Linked DNA regions of Parazoarcus communis. The protein of the gene in region 1 interacts with the protein of each later gene in a pairwise test. Links are inferred from orthologs where the notes say so. Each region holds a gene or a part of one and is shown on either strand. Other genes may lie near its edges. The genes, in order: gyrA and gyrB.

Region 1 (6,433 bases):
ACCGCCGATCAGACCGACGCCACACACCACCAGTTTGCCGATCAGCGCCATACCTTCTCCTCGGGCGCTCACGCCAGAATCTGGCGCAAGGCCTCAATGAACCGAGTGTTTTCTTCGGGCAGTCCGATCGAGACCCGCAACCATTCGGGCATGCCGTAGCCGGCGATCGGGCGCACGATGACACCGCGCTTGAGCAGCCCAAGGTTCACGGCAGCCGCATCGCCTGCCCTGAAAGCCACGAAATTGCCCGACGACGGAATCCACTCCAGCCCCAACTCGGACAGAGCCCCGGTAATCTGGGCCATGCCGCGGCGGTTGATCTGAGCGCTCTGCGCCAGAAACTCTTCGTCACCAAGCGCCGCTTCCGCGGCCGCAAGCGCGATGCTCGAAACGTTGAAGGGCTGACGAACCCGGTTCATCAGATCGGCCACCTCGGGATGCGCAATCGCGTAGCCCACGCGCAATCCCGCCAGGCCGTATGCCTTGGAGAAGGTGCGCGAAATCAGCAGATTCGGAAAGCGAGCCAGCCAGCCGATGGCATTGTAGGACTGCTCCGGCGCGAGGTATTCGGTATAGGCCTCGTCCAGCACCACCAGCACATCCCGCCGCACCTTCCCGAGGAAGGCCTCGAGTTGCTCGCCGGACAGGAAGGTACCGGTCGGATTGTTCGGGTTCGCGATGAACACGATACGGGTTTCGGGCGTGATCGCTGCGGCCATGGCATCGAGGTCGTGCCCGAAGTCCCGGGCCGGCACCTCGATACACTTCGCCCCCACCGCGTTCGTCGCCAGCGGGTACACCGCAAATGCGTGCTGCGAGAACACCGCGGCACAACCGGGCGCCAGAAACGCCCGCGCAGCGAGCTCAAGAATGTCGTTGGAGCCATTCCCGATCACCAGTTGCTCGGCACGCACGCCAAACTTGCTGCAGATCGCCGCTTTCAACGCAAAGGCATTACCGTCCGGATAGCGGGCGACCTCCGACAGCACGCCGGTGATCGCGCCGCGGGCATGCGCACTCATGCCGAGCGGGTTCTCGTTGGACGCGAGCTTGACGATGCTCCCTTCGGCGATGCCCATCTCCCGGGCCAGCTCGGAAACCGGCTTGCCGGGCAGGTAGGGCATGATTGCGCGGATGTACTCCGGCGCATTTCCAGCAACACTCATGCTTGTCTCCAGCTTGTTCAGATCGCGGCGACGGGGTAGGACCCCAGCACCTTGACGAAGGCGGCACGCTCGCCGAGTTCCTTGAGCGCGACCGCCACATCGGTGTCGGTCTGGTGGCCCTGCAGGTCGACATAGAACACGTATTCCCACAGCCCACCACGGGCGGGCCGGGACTGCAGCTTGGTCATGTCGACGCCATGACGGGCGAGCGGCTCGAGCAGCGCATACATCGCACCGGGCCGGTTCGGCGCCGAGCACACCACCGAGGTCTTGTCCTTGCCCGACGGACCGGCCTCGTGATGCGCGATCACGAGGAAACGGGTCGAATTGTTGGGATCGTCTTCGATGTTGGATGCGAGCTTGTTCAGGCCGTAAAGTTCGGCGGCGGCTTCGCCCGCAATCGCGCACGACTCAGGATCTTCCGCAGCCAGTCGCGCGGCCTCGGCATTGCTCGCCACCGGGATGCGCGGCAGATTGGCCAGATGACGATTGAGCCATTCGTGACACTGGGCGAGCGACTGCGCATGCGAATACAGCCGCTTGGCGCCACCGATACCTTCGGCACGCGACAGCAGATGCTGATGGATGCGCAGCTTGACCTCGCCGCAGACCTTGAGCGGGTTCGCGAGCAACAGATCCAGCGTGCCGCCGACAGCGCCCTCGGTGGAGTTCTCCACCGGCACCACGCCGTAGTCGGCATTGCCCTGCTCGACCGTGCGGAACACGTCGTCGATGGCGGCCATGGGCAGGAAGTTGGGAGCCGAACCGAAGTGCTTGCGGCTGGCGCTCTCGGAGAAGGTGCCGGCGGGGCCCAGATAGGCCACCTTCAGCGGCTGCTCCAGCGCCAGGCAGGCCGACATGATCTCGCGAAAAATCCGCTGAACCGCGCCACCGGGCAAGGGACCGGGGTTGATATCGGCCAGGCGGCGCAGCACCTGGGCTTCACGCTCCGGGCGATAGATGTTGCCATGCTTGATCTCGCCCACACGCTGGGCGCAGGTGGCACGCTCGGAAAGACGGGCGAGGATCTCCTCGTCGAGGCTGTCAATCCGGTTTCTCAGGTTCAGCAGTTCGTCGCTCATGCTCAGCTCTCAAAACGCCCGATCGGGCTCAGGCCCTGCGCGCGGCAAAGTCGCGCATGAAATCCACCAGCGCCTGCACTCCGGCAAGCGGCATCGCGTTGTAGATCGAGGCCCGCATGCCCCCGACCGACTTGTGTCCCTTCAGCTGAAGCAGACCTGCAGCCTTCGATTCGGCCAGGAAGGCTTCATTCAGCGCTTCGTCCTTGAGGAAGAACGGTACGTTCATCCGCGAGCGGCACGCAGGGTCGATACGGTTCTCGTAGAAGTCGCTGGCATCAAGATAGCCGTAGAGCAGTTCGGCCTTGGCGATGTTCTGCGCCTCGATTGCGGCGACCCCGCCCTGGCGCTTGAGCCACTGGAAAACCAGCCCAGCGATGTAGATGCCGTAGGTTGGCGGCGTGTTGTACATCGAGCCGTTGTCGGCAACCGTCTTGTAGTCGAAGGCCGTCGGACAGTGTGCAATCGAGCGCCCGAGCACGTCGTCGCGCACGATCACGATGGTCAGGCCGGCGGGGCCGATGTTCTTCTGCGCACCGCCAAACAGCAGGCCGTATCTGGAGATATCGACCTTGCGCGACAGAATGTGCGATGACACGTCGGCCACCACCGGTACCTCGCCGCGTCCGATCGTGGCCAGATCCGGCTCAAACGGATACTCCACGCCACCGATGGTCTCGTTGGTGCAGGTAAACACATAGGCAGGGTCGGCCGACAGCTTCCACTCTGCCATCGGCGGCACCGACCTGAAGCCGTTCGCCTCGGCGCTCGCTGCGATATTGACCTCGCAGTAGCGCCGCGCTTCCTTCTGCGACTTCTGCGACCACGAACCGGTAACGACATAGTCCGCCACCCGCTTGTCACCAAGCAGGTTCATCGGAATGATCGCGTTTTCGGCAATCGCACCGCCCTGCATGAACAGGATGCGGTAATTCGACGGCACCGCGAGCAGTTCGCGCAGATCGGCTTCGGCCGCCTCGGCGATGGACATGAACTCCTTGCCGCGGTGGCTCATCTCCATCACGCCCATGCCGGCGCCATGCCAGTCGAGCATCTCCTCGGCGGCCTGGCGCAATACCGGCTCAGGCAGTGCTGCCGGACCGGCGCTGAAATTCCACACCCGACTCATGCTTCGCTTCCTTCTTCACCTTCGCCTTCGGCCGGCGCATCTCCGCCAGCGTCTGCGACCGGGCCCTCGCCCGCTTCAACATTGCCCTCATCACCGCCTTCCGGCGCCTCGTCGAGACTGCCAACAAGCTCATCCTCATCCGACTCGGCAACCTTCTCAATACCGGCGAGGTAGGTACCTTCGTCCAGGTTGATCAGGGTCACGCCCTGGGTTGCGCGGCCAAGCTCACGGATATCCTGAACCTTGGTGCGAATCAGCACTGCACCTGTGGAGATGAGCATGACCTCGCCGGTCGGCTCGACCAGCACAGCGCCCACCAGCTTGCCGTTGCGATCGGAAGTCTGGATCGCGATCATGCCCTTGGTGCCGCGGCCATGGCGGGTGTACTCGGCGACCGGCGTGCGCTTGCCGTAACCGTTTTCGGTTGCGGTCAGAACCGACTGCGATTCGTCCTTGGCCACCAGCATTGCGATCACGCGCTGACCATCTTCCAGCGTCATGCCGCGCACACCGCGCGCTTCGCGACCCATCGGGCGCACGTCGCCCTCGGCAAAGCGCACTGCCTTGCCGGCGTCGGAGAACAGCATCACATCGCAGGCGCCATCGGTGATCTCGACGCCGATCAGGTGATCGCCATCGTCCAGGTGCACCGCAATGATGCCGGCCTTGCGCGGGTTGGCGAAGGCGGTCAGCGCGGTCTTCTTGACTGTTCCGGCAGAGGTCGCCATGAACACGAAGTGGTCGTCGTCGAAGGCCTGCACCGGCAACACGGCATTGATCTTCTCCCCTTCCATCAGCGGGAAGAGGTTTACGATCGGCTTGCCACGTGAGTTGCGCGTGCCCTCGGGCACTTCATAGACCTTCAGCCAGTAGGCACGGCCACGGCTGGAGAAGCACAGCACGGTGTCGTGGGTATTGGCCACGAACAGGTGATCGATGAAGTCCTCGTCCTTCATCGAGGTCGCCTGTTTGCCGCGGCCACCACGACGCTGGGCGCGATAATCGGCCAGCGGCTGACGCTTGAAGTAGCCGGTGTGCGACAGCGTCACCACCATGTCTTCAGGCGTGATCAGGTCTTCGATGTTGATCTCTGACGTATTCATCACCAGCTCTGAGCGACGCGGGTCGCCGAACTGGTTACGAATGCCGGTGAGCTCGGCAACGATGATTTCGGTGATACGTTCCGGGCGGGCCAGGATGTCGAGCAGGTCGGTGATGATGTCCATCACTTCGCGGTACTCATTGACGATCTTGTCCTGCTCGAGGCCGGTCAGGCGCTGCAGGCGCAGCTCAAGGATGGCCTGGGCCTGCGCTTCGGACAGGCGATAGCCCTGAGCCGACAGACCGAACTGCGGATCGAGCCCGTCGGGCCGGTAGCTGTCGGCCAGCGCGCGCGACAGCATCTCTTCGACCAGCGGCGAGCGCCAGGTGCGATCCATCAGGCCGCGCTTGGCATCGGCCGGGGACGGTGCCGCCTTGATCAAGGCGATGATCTCGTCAACGTTGGACAGCGCAACCGCCAGACCTTCGAGGATGTGACCACGATCGCGCGCCTTGCGCAGCTCGAAAATGGTGCGGCGGGTGATGACCTCGCGCCGGTGCTCAAGGAAGCACACCAGCATCTGCTTGAGGTTGAGCAGGCGCGGACGACCGTCGACCAGCGCCACCATGTTCATGCCGAAGCTGTCCTGCAGCTGAGTGTGCTTGAACAGCTTGTTCAGCACTACCTCGGGCATCTCGCCGCGCTTGAGCTCGACCACCAGGCGCATGCCCGACTTGTCGGACTCGTCGCGGATCTCGCTGATGCCCTCGATCTTCTTCTCGTTGACCAGCTCGGCCATGCGCTCCTGCAGGGTGCGCTTGTTCACCTGATAGGGCAGCTCGTCGACGATGATCGCCTGACGATCGCTCTTGCCGATCGGCTCGAAGTGGGTGCGCGCACGCATGACCACGCGGCCGCGGCCAGTGCGATAGCCTTCATGAACGCCGGAAAGACCGTAAATCAGCGCAGCGGTCGGGAAGTCAGGCGCCTTGACGATCTCGATCAGCGCATCGATATCGGTTTCGGGCTCTTCGAGCAGCTTCAGGCAGGCATCGATGATCTCGCCGAGGTTGTGCGGCGGGATGTTGGTTGCCATGCCGACCGCAATACCGCTCGATCCGTTGATCAGCAGGTTGGGGATCCGCGCCGGCATGACCAGCGGCTCTTTCTCCGAGCCGTCGTAGTTCGGCCCGAAATCGACGGTTTCCTTGTCGATGTCGGCCAGCAGTTCGTGACCGATCCGCGCCATGCGGATTTCGGTGTATCGCATCGCCGCGGCGTTGTCGCCGTCGACCGAACCGAAGTTGCCCTGGCCGTCGACCAGCATGTAGCGCAGCGAAAAGTCCTGCGCCATACGCACGATGGTGTCGTACACCGCGGTATCGCCGTGTGGATGGTATTTACCGATCACGTCACCGACGATACGGGCGGACTTCTTGTATGCACGGTTCCAGTCATTGGAGAGCTCGTGCATTGCAAACAGCACGCGCCTGTGTACCGGCTTGAGACCGTCGCGCGCATCGGGCAACGCGCGCCCCACGATCACGCTCATGGCGTAATCGAGGTAGGAGTGGCGCATCTCCTCCTCGAGGCTGATCGGGAGTGTTTCCTTGGCGAACTGTGTCATGCTCTGAGGCGGTAAAACCCGCTTGAACCAAAAGCGTGCAATTTTAGCATGCGCAAGGGCTTCACTACCTTGACGACAGAAGACGATTGCAGCAGCACGTCATCTCGCGCGCAAAAAAATCTTTGCCCTGCACTTGAAATCCCTGCACACGCCCCAAGCTGTTGGGCGATTGATGAACACAGGGAGCGATCATCCATGCAGGAACAGAAGCCTACGCCGGAAAATGCAGCGGAACTCGAACAGGCGGCCGCCGCGGACGCCACGACGGAAAACCCGACCGGCGAGCATGCAGCACCGGACGTGATGCCCAGCCTCGAACAGAGCCTGCGTGAAGCCGAACTCAAGGCCTCCGAGCACCACGACGCCTGGCTGCGCGCCAAGGCTGAAACC
Region 2 (15,621 bases), 1.7 Mb from region 1 along the record:
TCGAAGCCGGCACCCTGCGCATCGTCAGCTCCAACGCCGAGCAGGAAGAAGCGCAGGAAGAACTCGAAATCGACTATCAGGGCGACAAGCTCGACATCGGTTTCAACGTCACCTACCTGCTCGACGTGCTCAACAACCTGTCGTCCGAAACCATCGAATGGCGTTTCAACGACGGCAACTCCAGCGCGCTGATCACCCTGCCTGGCAACGAGCAGTTCAAGTATGTCGTGATGCCGATGCGCATTTGAAGCAAGCGCGTCGCTTCCCCATGAACCCGGCCTGGCCGGGTTCGCTGCCCCCGTCACCGGGGGCACGTTCTTTATGAATCACCCGAGATGACCATGTCCGAACCGCAAAATCTGCCCACCGCGTCCGCAATCGCGCACGAAGACTACGACGAAACCAGCATCCAGCAGCTCGAAGGCCTGGAGGCGGTTCGCAAGCGCCCCGGCATGTACATCGGCGATACCTCCGATGGCACCGGCCTGCACCACATGGTGTTCGAAGTTGTGGACAACGCCATCGACGAGGCCCTGGCAGGCCATTGCGACGACATCGTCATCACCATCCACGCCGACAACTCCATCTCCGTCACCGACAACGGCCGCGGCATCCCGGTCGGGGTCAAGATGGACGACAAGCACGAACCCAAGCGCTCGGCGGCCGAAATCGTCATGTGCGTGCTGCACGCCGGTGGCAAGTTCAACCAGAACAGCTACAAGGTATCGGGCGGCCTGCACGGCGTGGGCGTGTCGTGCGTGAATGCGCTGTCCAAGTGGCTGCGCCTCACCGTGCGCCGCGACGGCAAGAAGCACTTCATGGAGTTCAACCGCGGCGTGCCGCAGGACCGGCTCATCGATGTCGTCAACGGCATCGAGACCAGCCCGCTCAAGGTCATCGGCGACACCAGCAAGCGCGGCACCGAAGTGCACTACCTGGCTGACGAAGAGATCTTCGGCACCATCGAGTACCACTACGACATCCTCGCCAAGCGCCTGCGCGAGCTGTCCTTCCTCAACAACGGCGTGAAGATCCGCCTCCTCGACCAGCGCACCGGCAAGGAAGAAGACTTCGCCTTCGCCGGTGGCGTGAAGGGCTTCGTCGAGTACATCAACCGCACCAAGACCGTGCTGCAGCCCACGGTGTTCTACGCCGCCGGCACCACCCGCATCCCCACCGGCGCCGGCCACGATGCCGAACTGTCGGTCGAAGTCGCGATGCAGTGGAACGACAGCTACGCCGAACAGGTGCTGTGCTACACCAACAACATCCCGCAGGCCGATGGCGGCACCCACCTCACCGGCCTGCGTGCAGCGATGACCCGCGTCATCAACAAGTACATCGAAGAAAACGAGATCGCCAAGAAGGCCAAGGTCGACATCACCGGTGACGACATGCGCGAAGGCCTGGCCTGCGTGCTGTCGGTCAAGATGCCCGACCCCAAGTTCGCCAGCCAGACCAAGATGAAGCTGGTTTCAAGCGAGGCCCGTCCGGCGGTGGAAGAAGTGGTCGCCAACAAGCTCACCGACTTCCTGCTCGAAAACCCGCTCGACGCCCGCACCATCTGCAACAAGATCGTCGAAGCCGCCCGCGCCCGCGACGCCGCCCGCAAGGCGCGCGACATGACCCGCCGCAAAGGCATCCTCGACGGCGTCGGCCTGCCCGGCAAACTCGCCGACTGCCAGGAAAAAGACCCCGCCCTGTGCGAACTCTACCTGGTCGAGGGTGACTCCGCAGGCGGCTCGGCCAAGCAGGGCCGCGACCGTAAGTTCCAGGCCATCCTGCCGCTCAAGGGCAAGATCCTCAACGTAGAGAAGGCCCGCTTCGACAAGCTGCTGCAGAGCCAGGAAATCGCCACCCTGATCACCGCGCTCGGCACCAGCATCGGCAAGGACGACTACAAGCCCGAGAAGCTGCGTTACCACCGCATCATCCTGATGACCGATGCCGACGTCGACGGTGCCCACATTCGTACCCTGCTGCTCACCTTCTTCTATCGCCAGATGCCCGAACTGGTCGAGCGCGGCCACATCTACATCGCCCAGCCGCCGCTGTACAAGATCAAGCACGGCAAGAGCGAGATGTACATCAAGGACGACCACGAGCTCAACAACCACCTGCTCAAGCTCGCGCTCGAAGGCGCCGTGCTGCTGCCGCGCGCAGACGCCGACCTGATCACCGACGAGCCCCTCGGCGGCCTCGCCCGCAGCTACCTGCTGGCCGAAGCCGTCATCCGCCGCCTCGCCAGCTACATCGACCCCGAAGTGCTGCAGGCCATGCTCGCGCACGACCTCCCGGTCAGCCTCGAGGACGAAGCCGCTGCGCGCGACTCCGCCGCCCGTATTCAGCCCCATCTGCCGGAAGACCTGCAGATCTACGCCGAATACCACGAAGAGTCCGAAGGCTGGCGCCTCACCATCGAACGCCTGCACCACGGCAACCGCAAGTTCGGCTGGGTCGAGCACGACTTCGTCGTCTCCGGCGACTACCGCACCATCCGTAACGCCAGCGAGTCCATCGCCGGCCTCATCGGTGCCGGCGCCGAAATCCGCCGTGGCGAAAAGCGTCAGCCCATCGTCCGCTTCGCCGACGCCATCACCTGGCTGCTGTCCGAAGTCGAACGCGGCCTGAGCAAGCAGCGCTACAAAGGTCTGGGCGAAATGAACCCCGATCAGCTGTGGGAAACCACCATGGACCCGGCGGTGCGCCGCCTGCTGCGCGTGCAGATCGACGACGCCATCGCCGCCGACGAAATCTTCACCACGCTGATGGGCGACAACGTCGAGCCGAGAAGGGCATTTATCGAGAGCAATGCGCTGTACGCGCAGAACATCGATATCTGAGGTTTTGTAGCGGCGACCATAAACTGGCAATTTGCCGGGCATAAACTGGCAGACGGTCGCGAGAGGCGGGTGAATCCACTAGGATTCCCCGCCTTTTTCCATGCTAAAAATTGCGTAGAAACAGCAGACAATAAGGCTTCTGAGTTCCGGAGACGTCATCGTATTAAGACATCCGACTTAGCGCCGCCCGCGCCTCTGAGGGCCAACGGACGACCCACGAAGTACTGATCTAGGTTAAGCGAGCTATCTACGCCCCTAAATGACCCGTGCCAAAGTTGCCGAAAGACATAAGGAGGCGAGGGGTGCCTTGAAGAAGGTGGCGCAGGTTTGCGCAATTCGGCATGAGTGACATGCTGGCCTCCTAAGTCATTCACATCGTCCTCAATTACCCGCAACTTACGGATAACAATCATACGGAGCAGCTTCACACAACAGAGACTATTTTCGTATCGACGAGTGAGCGCAGGTGTTCATCAAGCAGCTTTGCAATGCGCCCGCCAGAGATCAGCACACCAGCCTCCATGTTCTTTTCCATTGCGTGCCCGGTGAGGTTCGCGCTGGTGATGAAACACATCCTGCCGTCTGCGACAGCAACTTTGGCGTGGACGCGGCCGTCGGAAAACGGGTCGGCCTTGTCGCGCCAGGCATAGAGATTGGCGGCCGGAACCAAAGTCCTCATTTTGCCTATCGCGTCGAAAGTGATGCTGCCACCATGATCTTGAAACAACTCGAGTAGCATTGAGATGGTCACACCGCGATCATTCGCCGCGTTCAGGGCCTTGACGATGGTGGACACGTCGTAGGCCACGAAGCTGGTAATGAACAACGACTGTTCTGCTGAGTTGATGACCTGCAGCAGCGCCTGCTCTGTTCTACGCGCCGATACGAACGGCGTCGTTGGGCCCGTCCACACGAGTTCGGTGGATTGCTCAGACGCGGCTTTGGCGTAAACGTGACTGGCAGCGATAAGCATTGATGCCAGTTCGTCTGAACCAACCTTGGTGTTTTGCCAGGCTGCCGCAAGCTGCTCGACAACGGTGCTGGCCAGCGGAGTTCCGACCACACTCGGCAAAGCCGTCGCAGCCTTGCTGGCACTAGTTCGACGAACGCGGGCGGCAATGGCCTGCACCTTCTCAGGTGAGACCAGAGAGACCAAGGCTGCAATGGCATCCAAGAGTTCATCCATGTCAGAACCCCTTGAAGAAAGCAGCGTCGGCGCGTTCGAGTGTTGGTATGAGCAGCGATCGATCCAGATAGCGATTGCCCCGCTCGCAAGAGGTCTCCGCCACTAGAGAGCACGCATGGCAAGCAGCCCCATGCAATGAGCGGTCTTTTTCGGGGTCATGTTCCGAGCAAAGCGGATCTGATGAGCAGATCTTCGAACGATTCAATGCTTGCTCCAGCAGGCGACCAAGGTTTTCTGGCTTCCCGAGGTCGACAAGGCCACCCAGCGTGCCGTCAGAATCTGCTGCTGCGGTATAGATGAGGATACCCGCCTGCGGGCTGTCGCCCGATGTATCGGCATAGATGCGCTCCCGAATGCTCGCAGCGTTGTATCCGCACTCCAGCGCCAGTTCACGAATCAGCAAATGAGAAAGGGTGTGCAGCATTACATAGCGAATGCCGGGGTAGCCTTCCTTCGGGTCAAGATGACGCGAATTGCGCCATCCCCTATGACCACCACGGAGCATCTGGTCGACCTTCTTCACGCCATCCAGAGCTTCCCACTTGACGAGCGCAGCCTCATCGAACTGGATGAAGATCCCTTCACCATGAACCTGGTTGGCCGGCACCCAATCCGGCTTGCTGCGTGACAGGCTGGCCATCTGCGGACGCTCACTGGGGTCGCCAGACTCTTCGGGGGCTTCGACCCGAGTGAAACCCAGCAGCGCATTCACCTCGCGCAAACGCTCGAGGAGCAAGACTCGACTGATATGGCCACCGAGTCCCGGTGGCGTGCCGACCTTCTTGCTCATGAAGTGCGGGTAGTCCGTGGGCGGGTTGGCCTCGGTCAGCACATCCCACTCGGGCCCTTTGATGTCGGCCTCACCCACGACCTCCTGCCCGCCACCGGAGCGATGCGCCTCAATGGCCGCCCAGATCGCGGCTGCAGCGTACTTGTCGATTCCAGGCAACGCCCCGGTCTTCTTCAAGGTCTTCACCGTCACCGACACCTCGGCTTCGGAATCGAGATCCTCGAAAAACTCCCAGCCATCCTGGATCAATTGACTGAGCGGGTCTTTGGTCTGAGGAATCGCGAGCGCCGAGAGCGTGATGGGGAACCAGCTATTCGTGGCCCCCAGCAGAACTGCGCGAGCCTCTTCATCACATTCATTCTCGAAGTGATCCAAGTGGGGATGACGCCCTCGGCAACCCGGCAGATTCTCTTTGCCTGCCTTGCCGAATGCGTGCGCCATGCTTCTCGATGCACCACAGGCATCACACTTCACCCACAGGTTTTCGGTTTGCAGCGATGCGCCGCTCTCGAAGAAACGCAGCGTGCCCTTGCACGAACTGTTGCCACCATGGACGAAGTAGTGCCAAGGGAAATCGTCGAGGTGCCCGTCGCGGCAGGCCAGCAGAAAACGGGCGGGGACAGCATCGGCATCCTTGGCCGGTTGGTCGCCTTTGGAACCACGGCAGCCTTTGTGAACGAAGCGGGTTCGCTCCGGCCTGAAGCGGTTCTCCTTGATCTCGAACAGACCGGCATCAAAGGGCGATAGCAGGCCGCATTTCACGCAGCGCATCCAGCGCGGGAATGGCCGGACGGGAACGCCGATATTGGCCTCGGCAGACCAGACATCGACGAGTTCGCTTTTCTGGAATGGCGGCATCCGCAAGTTTTCGACCTGCGTTCCCAGAACCTTTCGAACGGCAGCGAGCAGCCTCGCCTCTTGAATCGGCTGGCAGCGATCCTTTTCCCAGCGGTCGATACCGAGCGTTACGACGGAAAGGCTGGGCAGGTCGATCAGCGCACCGGGGCCATAAGTCCACAGCAATTGGCTGGGGCGTACTTCGCCGACTGGCGTTTTGTTGTTGATGATCATGTTCAATCCTCATCCTTCGTTGCGGGACGAGGCTTCCAATCGTGATCGTCCGTGATATGGCTCGTATTCATGATCAGACGCACGCCGGGCTCGACCTCCCGCATCGACATCGGCACGGTCCAGTTGTCCCAGGCTTGAAGTCCTGGGGACTTGATCAATGCAACGGTCTTGTCTTTTTCGGGGCCACGTTTCTCATAGGCCAAGATGCGTCCACCCTTGCTGACTTCTTTCGCCCATTCGTCGGCGCGCTCTTTCAGTTCAGTCTCGGCCAACTGCTTACGCGCGTTGTCTTCGGCGACATTGCCCGCGCGAGTCGCCAATACCTTGATGGCATCAATGATCTCGGCCTGATTGGACATACTCAGTTGGCCAGCGCCTTCGTTCGGGCTGAATTCGTCGTTCTCCAGACGCATCAGGCTCAACAGCGACCCCGTCAGGCCACGATCCATCGCGCGTGGCGAGAATGGCGTTACCGATTGCGCCTCGACGTGTTTGTAGAACGTAGCGTGGTAATGCTCGAATGTTTCGTAATGCGACAGGTCACGCGGTCTGGCCCAGGTCAGCACCGTGCAGACCAAGCCCGGGAAAGAACGCCCGACACGGCTGGTGGCCTGAATGTATTCGGCGGTGCCCTTGGGTTGTCCGTTCACGGCCATCAGGCCGAGTCGGTTCACGTCGACACCCACTGACAGCATGTTCGTCGCCAACACCACATCGATGGCGCGCGTGTCACCTTCCTGCCAGCGGGTCACATACTTGCCGGTGGCAGTGTCGAACTCGGACTTGAACTTGACCTCCAGGTTGTCGAGGTACTTTGGAATGTCCTGACTCGATACCCGCGACGTCAGCTCGCGAATGTTGCTGATGCTGCGTTGTGCCAGTGCGGGCCGTTCCACCATGCTCATCTGCACACGGTAGGAACGTGTCTGCACATCGTCCTCTGCCAGCCGCTTCATGCCGCCCAGCTCACGCAGGGAGTTGAAGTAACCGACCATGGTCATGTACGGGTCGGCAGGCTCGCCAAAGTGATCGAACAGCTCCTGTGCTGCCGTCAGGAACGCGGTGTACACGCGGATCAGCATCGCGGGTCGCGAACTGCCGGGCGAGCACACCCCGAGGTAACGCCGTCCCGGCCTTTCTTCGATCGGGCGTTGCACCGAGAAGAAGTTGTCTTCCACGTCCAGACCGTGCGGTGGAAACACCGAAACGCGACGCATGAAGACGTTGTTCACTTGCTCCTTGGCTTTGCGCACCGTTGCCGTAGAGGCGATGATCTTCGGCTTGACCGTCTTGCCATCAAGCGTCCAGCCGCACAGTTCATCCACGGCTGTCTCATACAAGCCCACCATGGTGCCCAGCGGCCCACTGATCAGGTGGAACTCATCCTGAATGATCAAGTCGGGCGGACGTATCGGGTTGATGGCCTTCACCTTCGAGGAAGGAAAGCCCTTGCCCGCTTGGTGATTGCCATTGCAATCGGCTCCTTGCCAAAGCAGGCCGTGGCGCTCGCATTCCTGCCCCACGCGACCAAACAGTGTGCGCACCTGACCACGCCACGCCATCATGGCGAACTTGTCCACGGTGGCGATCATCATGTTGGGTGGGCGGTGGTAGATCTCTTCGTCCACGACCAGCACCGGAATCCCCGGATGGGGCTGCTTGCTGGACTTGCCCTTGGAGAAGTCGCAGCGGCCTTTCTTATCGCCGCAGTAGACGAAGGTGCGGCCAGAGCCTTTGTCGACTTCCACATCCCGTCCGGGGGCCACTTCCGAGCCGCACCATGGGCAACTGGTGAGCTGCGCGGGCGATGCCGCTCCGGCGTTGTATTTGCCCGGGTTACGTACATCCTCGATGGCGCGGTGGCTGTCCTCGGTCGTGCCCGGTGTCACCTTGTTGCCAACCCAGAGGCCGATGGTGAAGGGCTCCGTGCCGTGGGATTTATCACCCTTGTCCAGCGCCTCTCGACGCAACACTTCCATGGCGCAAATCAATGCCGTGGCGCGCTGGAACTGCTGGAGCGTCAGCAGGCGCAGCGTGTAGCGCATGATCACGGCCAAACCGCGTGAGCTGTCGTAGCCGCCGAGATTGCCCTGCATGCGCCGAATAGCCATGGTGAAGGCCGCAACGCCCAAATAGGCCTCGGTCTTACCGCCACCAGTGGGGAACCACAGCAGATCGGCATAGGCCTCGACGGGCTGGACGCGATCCGGATGACTCGGGTCGGCCAGTGATGGAATCGAGAGCAGCAGAAACGCCAACTGGAATGGACGCCAGCTGCGGTTCTTCAGCACATCGAACTTGTCGAGGGTGACATCTTCGCCCCGGCGCATGGCCAGCGCATATTGGCTGCGCACGCGTTGCGTGGCCATCGCCCGGTTGGCGAAGCGAAAGGCCGCAAGCGCTTTCTCATCGGCTTTCAGCGTGTCGATACCCTGCTGCAGGCGTGAGTGGATCTCTTGGCAACGGTCCATCGCTTGTTGCGACTGGGTGTCGTAGCCGGTCACTTCAGCCCCGACGCGAGCGCGCTGTTCATCGATCCACGCGGCGTAGTCCTTGGTCAGCATGCTCAAGGCATCGACCAGCGGATCGATGTCCAAGGTCGCCAATCGCTGCATATCCAGCAAGCCACTGCTGACCATCTCGCGCATCGCCGGGCGATCGGATGGATCGAGGCCGGGTGTCTCCGTTACCTGCACCTCGTACTGTGGCATCACCGTGGTGCGCACCTCGGTGGCCAGCGTCACGTCGTCTGCGGTTTCGGCATGGACGGCAACGCCATGGCCTACGGCGAATTCGACGCGGTTACGGTAGATCATCTCCAGTGCTTCGCGCTCCGGGTCCATTCCGTCGGCATCCAGCACCGGCCTGCGCCGGAAGATGGCGCGTTTGGCGGCATCCTTCTCCGAACGAACGATCAGCTCGGGCTGGAACACCCATGCCGTATCGCGGTTGGTGTCCGGTTCTTCCTGTGCGTTCACCAGAAACAGCGTGACCAGCCGATCGCCATTGGCATTCTTGGCCCGGATGGAGCCCTGCACGCGCACTTCGGGAAACTCGCTGTCGGGTGCCTGATGTGGAATCACGCCTTCGGTCAGCGGCAGCACGATCTTGCCGCCACAGGGAATGCGTTGCCAGACTTTGGCCTTGGTCTGCACCTCGGCACCGGTTTCCTTGTTCTTGCGGGTGCGGAATATCTCGTGCTCGTCGCTGCGCTCATACCGACCCCAGCGCGCTTCGATCTCGATCCGGTCGGCGTCACCATCCACGCAGAAGGTCATGCCGAGGCTGCTGGGCACCAGAGACTGGTTGCTGGCGGCATCGATCTCGTCAGCCGAATCCGATTCCGGCTCCACACGCCCGGTGGCCGTTCCAAACTCCGCACCGGGCTCGTGCCGTCCGGGAACCTTGGCCTCCGTAGGCTCTTCGGCGTCGTCATTGGCCAGTGGCCCGTCCAGTCCCTCGATACCGCCCTGTGCGGCCTCACGTGGGGCCAGTTTGCCAACCAGGTAGCGATCCCGCACACCCATGTCAACGATGCGTTCACGAGGGCCGCCAGCGGGCCCGAGTAAGTCGTCCATCACCGCCAGTTGCAGCAGTTCGCGGATATAGGCCTGATCCTCGATGGTCGGCACTTCGGCGATGGTCTTGTGCAACGCCTTGGGGAGTGACTCCAGAAAGTCCGTCCATTGAATTCGGCCAACGCTGCCGGACGAAGGCGGGGTGAGCGATACAAGGCCAATCGGAACAGCCGGATCGACCAACAGCATGCGGTCGAAGTAGAGTGTGGTGGTCTCCAGATCGGAACGAACCCGCAGTACCCGCCCGACCCGCGTGATGTGGCCAGCAGCGTTCAGGATCAACACCCAATCGTCATCGGCGATGGCTTGGTACAGCGAACGCTCACCCTTCAGCCGCAGTGTGTACGGTGCCAGCGTGAGATCGGCAGCAAGGCCATGATCAATGGCGATCCATGCATTGGGCGCTTTGCTAGGTTTGTTGTTATCTGTCATGCGTGCTCCCCGTCAATCATCAAATGCGCCAACGCCATCAGGATTCTTGCCAGCCTTGAGCATCTCGAACTCTTTCAGAAACTGGTCAACGGCTTCGATTGCCGTGTTCGGAATGGCACCTGCCTGCCGCAGGTCTATCAAGCGCTGCGCGCATGCTGTGGTATCGATGTATTGACCCAGCCAAGCGGGATTCAAGCGTGGCTGGAGGCGCACGGCCCAATCCCCCACCGTCTGCGAGCGCGTGTGCGAGCAGAATTTGGTCAAGAAGGTCAGAAGACCATCATTTTTAGAAGTGGCTGCTTCACACCATGCCTTTGCTTCGGCTTTGTCACCCCAGAGACACCATGCGGCCAATAGGCGAGCAAGTTGCGAATGCGCCAGCAATTCGCTCTGACTGAGTTTAGTTTTCAAGCCGTTAAGCCAGCAGACTTTCAGATCATCAAGTGTGGCTGTGTCAACCAGCGCCTCTTCGCCACCCTCGGACTCCTTCTTAACCTCGTCGGACAGTGCTGCAATCAAATAGCGCTGGACTCCGAGGGAACGGCCTTGGTCTATAGCAGTCTTGAGCAGGTCATGCCGCTGCGTTCGGTCGACTCGTTTGAGAAGGTGATACACCACGCGTGTGACGCGTGATTCGTTGCCAAAATCGAAGGAACCGCGTTCATCGCTGTCGAGCACAAGCGAGTCGCCGACATCAAAGAGCACACCGATGACCACCGGGATGTGCTCATCGGGGATGTCCTCTTCAACGTGATCCATCAGCCGTTCAAGCAAAGCCCGTGCTTTTGACAGGCCATCGGGGCGCTTCTCACTCGTAGCTTGAACCAGCGCATCGCCCAATGCGGCTGGCGTTTCTGCCAAGCTCAATAGCGTCAGCATTTCGCTGCGGCGGACTGCGCCAGGAGGAACGGTCATTCGGAAGTAAGTGGGGAACACATCGGGATGGCAAGCGCGAAGACTCCTCCGCCATTGCGTCAACCAATCGGCTCCGTAGCCCATTTGTCCAATTTTCGGAAAAATGCGTTCAAGCAGTGCTTTTGTGCTCGAACGCAGCGACTCTGGCAGTGCTTGCGCCCATTGCTCGTGGAAGGCTGCTATCGCTTTTTGATCGCCGTCATACCGGTTGTCGCGACTGTGGCCTGAGAACTTGTCCTGATTCGTGCGGATGACGTCGTACAGGCTGGGCTGGAAGACGCGAAGCGCCTCTAGTGCGATGAAGTCGACTGGGTTCACTTCGCCGCGTACCGCCGGATAGGTCACGGCCAATGTGTTCGTGAAACGGACGACATCACGCGGAACCTGAATCAGCGGATCAATGCCATCGTGGAAGGCATTCGTCCAATAGGACTGATCGAACAGACCGTCTGGGGTGTCACCAAGAATCTCATCGAGGCGCTTGAACAAGGCTGCCCGCAAAGCCACCCGATCGACCGGTGGCAACTCGAACGGAACCTGAATGATCTTCTCCAGATAGCGCTCGCCCGGCATACCACTCTGCTGTTCGATGGCCTGTGCAGCGACCTCGCGATCAAAGGCGAGCAAGTAGACGACGTTGGGGAAGTCGGCTAACGCCTTGATGACGGTGAATAGCTGACGAGTTTCTTCGGGCGTTAACCGGTCGATGTCATCAATGATGACCAAAATCCGAGTTTGTGCATCCCGCAGAATCTGGCTGATCTCTGATTTGAGCGCTGGCACATCTTTCGGTTTGCGCTTGGTGATCATGCCGATCAACTTGCCAATCTTGCTGCCAGCACCGCCGGTCATGCCGCTCAGGTCGATCAGGCCACCAACCCCTTCGGCAAAATTTCCGAGCAGATCGCCCAACTTCTTGAACTTCGTATTCTTGGCAGGCAGTACGGCCTGCAGCTGACCCAGAAAGGCCCGAGCCAAGTTTTCCTGCCCAGAGAACCACCATGGATTGAAGGTCACAATGACAGGCTGTTCAGCTTCCGGGCGCTGTTCCAGGAAGTGCCCTACATAGCTCAGTACAGTGGATTTCCCCGAACCCCACGGGCCATAGAGGGCCAGCACCAAGCCATCATTGCCCGGGTAGCGACAAATGCTATTAGCAAGGCTTTCGGCGAACGGTGCGTGCCCGAACAGATCGTCCTGCGGGTTTGAGCTGGGGCGATCGGCGGAGAGTGCAGTCATTGCATCTCCTCGTGATGGGTGTCTCGGAGCGTGGACTGAAGAATCGCTGCTTCACTTTCAACAAAGCCTTTGACTACTTCATTTTCAAGTTGAGCCAATAGTTTTGCCTTGTCATCTTGGTCATGGGTATTGATGAGCTTTTCAGCAAGTCCTGCAATGCGTTCTTTCTGGCTGGGGTCGAATGAAGAAGGTATCGGTAGCTGTTCCAGAAAATTCTTCTTGACCTGAGAAAACACCTTGCCAGACTGCATGGTCATGCCCCGATAGATCTCAGTCATCTTGGGGTGGTTCAGAATAGCGCAGAGGAAGTATGCGGATACCCCGGCCTTGGGGATGATGCAAAGAAGGGATTTTTGATGAAAGAAACGGCCGGTATCCACAGTGGCGATGATCTGATCGCCTGTTTGTCTGACAAGTATCTTGGGAGACACAACATAAGCCTTCTCGTTGACCTTGAGGCGACTTTTTGAATCAGTTGCGATGTGTTCTTGCTGGATGTCCCTCCAGTTATTGCGGAGCCATATTCCCTCAAACTCCAACGAATATTTTCCGATATTCCTACCCCGCAGGACTTTGTAGTCGGAGAGATTTTCCGCAGCCTGATCTGAATAGAAGACAGCATTTCCTAGCGCCGCCCTCGAATAATCAATGCCACTATCAAAAACATCGGCCAACTCGACCAGCGGCACGGACGCGCCGCTGTTGATGTGCTTCACATCGGCACCGTGGCTGAGGACGGAGTTTTTTCGTCCTTTTATTTCCTGGATTGTCTTGACGGTCCAGTCGCTATCCCGCCGTGTTGCTTCGGTCTTGCAGTACCCTTCAAACGTACCAAGGACTACAGGATGCTCGTCCGAGGCAGCGCGCTTATTGATAACTCCGAAGCAGCAGGACTGCGTTACGCCGTTGAACATCCCGTCTCCACAATCAATGAACATGATTGGTGAGCGACTCAGCAAAAGCGCCCTGTTATCTCTACACCCAATATGTTCGAGCAGGCTGGACGGAACAAGAAACGAGTACGTCTTCGCTGCATTGGCGGTGATCTGATCCATTCGCTCAATGAAGAACTTGAACGAATTAATCAGCTTGTAGGCGGAGTTTGGATAACTTCTCTTCAGATGTTGAGTGTCTGCTTCTGATAGCGAGGCGCCCCACGGAGGATTTCCAAGAGTCGCATCAAATCCCGGTGCAGAAGAATCAAAGACTTCTGGAAATTCGAGTGGCCAGTGAAATGGCTGTCGTGCCGGTCTTCCGAAAGGAAGGTCGGCAGAAAGAGTGATGGCGACTGTTCGACGCATCGACGCAAGTGATTCCTGATCACCACCAGCCACCTGCTCGGCATGGGCGCTCAACGAAGCAAGTGCGTTTTCGAGTTTCGCGCCACTGCCGCCCGCCGCGAACACTTCCCCAATGAACGCGTCGGCGATGCATTCTGGCACTTTGAGCCTGCTGCGTGCGTCGGCGTCGAGATATGCCATGGTTTCCACGTCGCGGATGTCGCGGATGGGTGTGGTGCGAAGGCGTGAGCGCAGTTCAATAGCCTCAAGCACTGCCTTTTTAATGTTCTGACCAAACAGACGTAGCTGGCCCTGGCGGGCTGGCGTCATTGAAAGTTCGGTGAGCTGATCCAGCCGGTGAATGCCCAACAAGCTGTCGCCGCTGCGCAAGTTATGGTCGAGGAAGCCAAAAGGACGCTCCTTGGCCAGCGTCACCAGCCAGATGGATAGCTTTGCCAGTTCGACTGCGAGCGGGTTCAAATCGACGCCGTACAGACAGCGCTCGGCGATGAGGCGGCGCGCGATCACCGTGCGCGCCTCGCCGTCGCGGGGTAGAGGCTCCTTGGCCACTCCGGCATCCAGAACTTCACCATCCACGCTCACGGTTTTGCCCGTTGTCTCGACCAGTGACCATGCCTCGACGAGGCGATCAGACAACCAGCGGCAGGCCTGCACCAGGAAGGCTCCCGAACCCATGGCCGGATCGCAGATCTTGAGGTCGAGCAGTTCGGCGGGAGATTTCAGCACCCAGCGATCACGCGGCGCTCCTTCTGCCGGGCCGACATAGGCCACTGGCGTGAGCGTCTCGGCGACGATTGCTTCGGTCAGCGATTTCGGGGTGTAGTGGGTGCCGGATTCGCGGCGGTCGGAACCGGTGGTGACGATGAAGGCACCTGCGGGATAGACCAGCGGATAGCCCCATGGGTCGGTGCGCAGCAGATGGGCATAGGGTTTGACGCGATCGCGGAGTTTGGTATCGCCTTGGCAAGCGGTCAGCAGGCGATCCGCCAAGGTGTCATCGACGGGCTTGGCCAGATCATTGCGCACCCGACTGGCAGAACTGCCAGAGCGTTCTTGCAGCAACTCGGCCAACCGCGCAGCGCCATCCAAACGCGCCGAATCCAGCTCGGCCAGCTTTACCCATGGTGTCTTGGCGCTCTTGGTGGCATCCAGTTCCAATGTGACTTCATCGGTGCGCTTGACGGTGCGCTCGAGCAGACCTTCATACACGTAACCGATCTGTTCGACATCCAGTGCGCGGTATGAAAGCGTGCGACCCTGGAATTGCTGAATGGCCTCCAGCAACAGCAGCACGGTGCGGTTGTCGATGGGCAGTGGCTTGGCGGCATCGCTGCGCCAGTTGGAGCCTTTGGCCCGACCTTCGAGGAACGGGAAACGGTCGGGATCGAATAGCGAGCCGCCCAGTGCCGGGAGGCGCAGATTCTCGTGCTCAATGCCGCCGAACACCGCGCGGAAGATCGCCAGCAAGCGCGACCACGCGTCCCAGCGGCGCTCGAGGATTTCTTCGGATTCCTTGCGCAACTGCATGCGCAAGGTGGAGAGCGCATAGTTGGCCTCGTAGCGTTCGTCGCCCATCAAAAGCAGGCCACGCTCCTCGGCGGAGAGCAGGAACACCAAGCGCATCATCACCGTGAGCGCGGCCTCGTACAGCTCGGGTTCCTTGACGTCGTGCAGCAGCTCGCGGTTGCGATCCTGATCGGCCTTGTCGAGCGTTTGGATCAACACTTCGACGGCGCGGCGCACTTGTTCGCCGAGTGCATCAGTGACTGAGGTAGGCTGAAAAAAATGGAGTCCAACGTTTTGTAAAATTGCACGAACGGAGGACGCACATGGAACGGATGCCGAAAGGGATTTACACGCCGGAATTTCGGGCGGAAGCAGTGAAGTTGGTGGAGGCAGAAGGGCTTTCGGTGGATGCAGCGGCCAAGCGCCTTTCGGTGCCGAAGAGCAGTCTTGGCAACTGGGTCAGGGCCTCGCGTGCGGGCAAGCTTGCCAAAGTGGGGCAAGGCCAACGGTTGCCGACAGAGACGGAAGTTGAGCTGGCGCGATTGCGCAAGGAATTGGCGGAAGTGAAGCTGGAGCGCGATCTGCTAAAAAAATGTGCGGCGTATTTCGCGAAGGAGTCGCGGTGAAGTACGCACAGATTGACCAACTGCGACTACACCACCCTGTGGCGGTGATGTGCCGGCTGCTGAGTGTTTCGGAGAGCGGCTATCACGCCTGGCGCCAACGCCCACCCTCGTTACGGGCGCAAGAGAATGCGCAC

The links.
Region 2: the proteins of gyrA (region 1) and gyrB interact in binary tests that used the Escherichia coli proteins (3 or more experiments, as listed by UniProt). The link is inferred for Parazoarcus communis from one-to-one orthologs.

The regions. Positions count from the first base shown.
Region 1 is NZ_CP022188.1:2,906,694-2,913,126, reverse strand. The notes cover bases 3,171-6,433. They hold gyrA (DNA gyrase subunit A), read right to left. Parts: upstream 6,044-6,433; coding sequence 3,371-6,043; downstream 3,171-3,370. Other genes in these bases: grpE (nucleotide exchange factor GrpE), read left to right, coding at 6,239-6,433; serC (3-phosphoserine/phosphohydroxythreonine transaminase), read right to left, coding at 3,171-3,374. Also shown: CEW87_RS13330 (prephenate dehydrogenase), read right to left, coding at 1-51; hisC (histidinol-phosphate transaminase), read right to left, coding at 69-1,166; pheA (prephenate dehydratase), read right to left, coding at 1,184-2,248; more of serC, read right to left, coding at 2,277-3,170. UniProt on the Escherichia coli protein: A type II topoisomerase that negatively supercoils closed circular double-stranded (ds) DNA in an ATP-dependent manner to maintain chromosomes in an underwound state.
Region 2 is NZ_CP022188.1:1,188,898-1,204,518, forward strand. Bases 1-3,092 are described here. They hold gyrB (DNA topoisomerase (ATP-hydrolyzing) subunit B), read left to right. Parts: upstream 1-341; coding sequence 342-2,843; downstream 2,844-3,092. Other genes in these bases: dnaN (DNA polymerase III subunit beta), read left to right, coding at 1-248. In the rest of the region: DISARM system phospholipase D-like protein DrmC, read right to left, coding at 3,268-4,029; drmB (DUF1998 domain-containing protein), read right to left, coding at 4,031-5,890; DISARM system helicase DrmA, read right to left, coding at 5,893-9,900; CEW87_RS05490 (KAP family P-loop NTPase fold protein), read right to left, coding at 9,913-12,054; CEW87_RS22555 (Eco57I restriction-modification methylase domain-containing protein), read right to left, coding at 12,051-15,098. UniProt on the Escherichia coli protein: DNA gyrase negatively supercoils closed circular double-stranded DNA in an ATP-dependent manner to maintain chromosomes in an underwound state.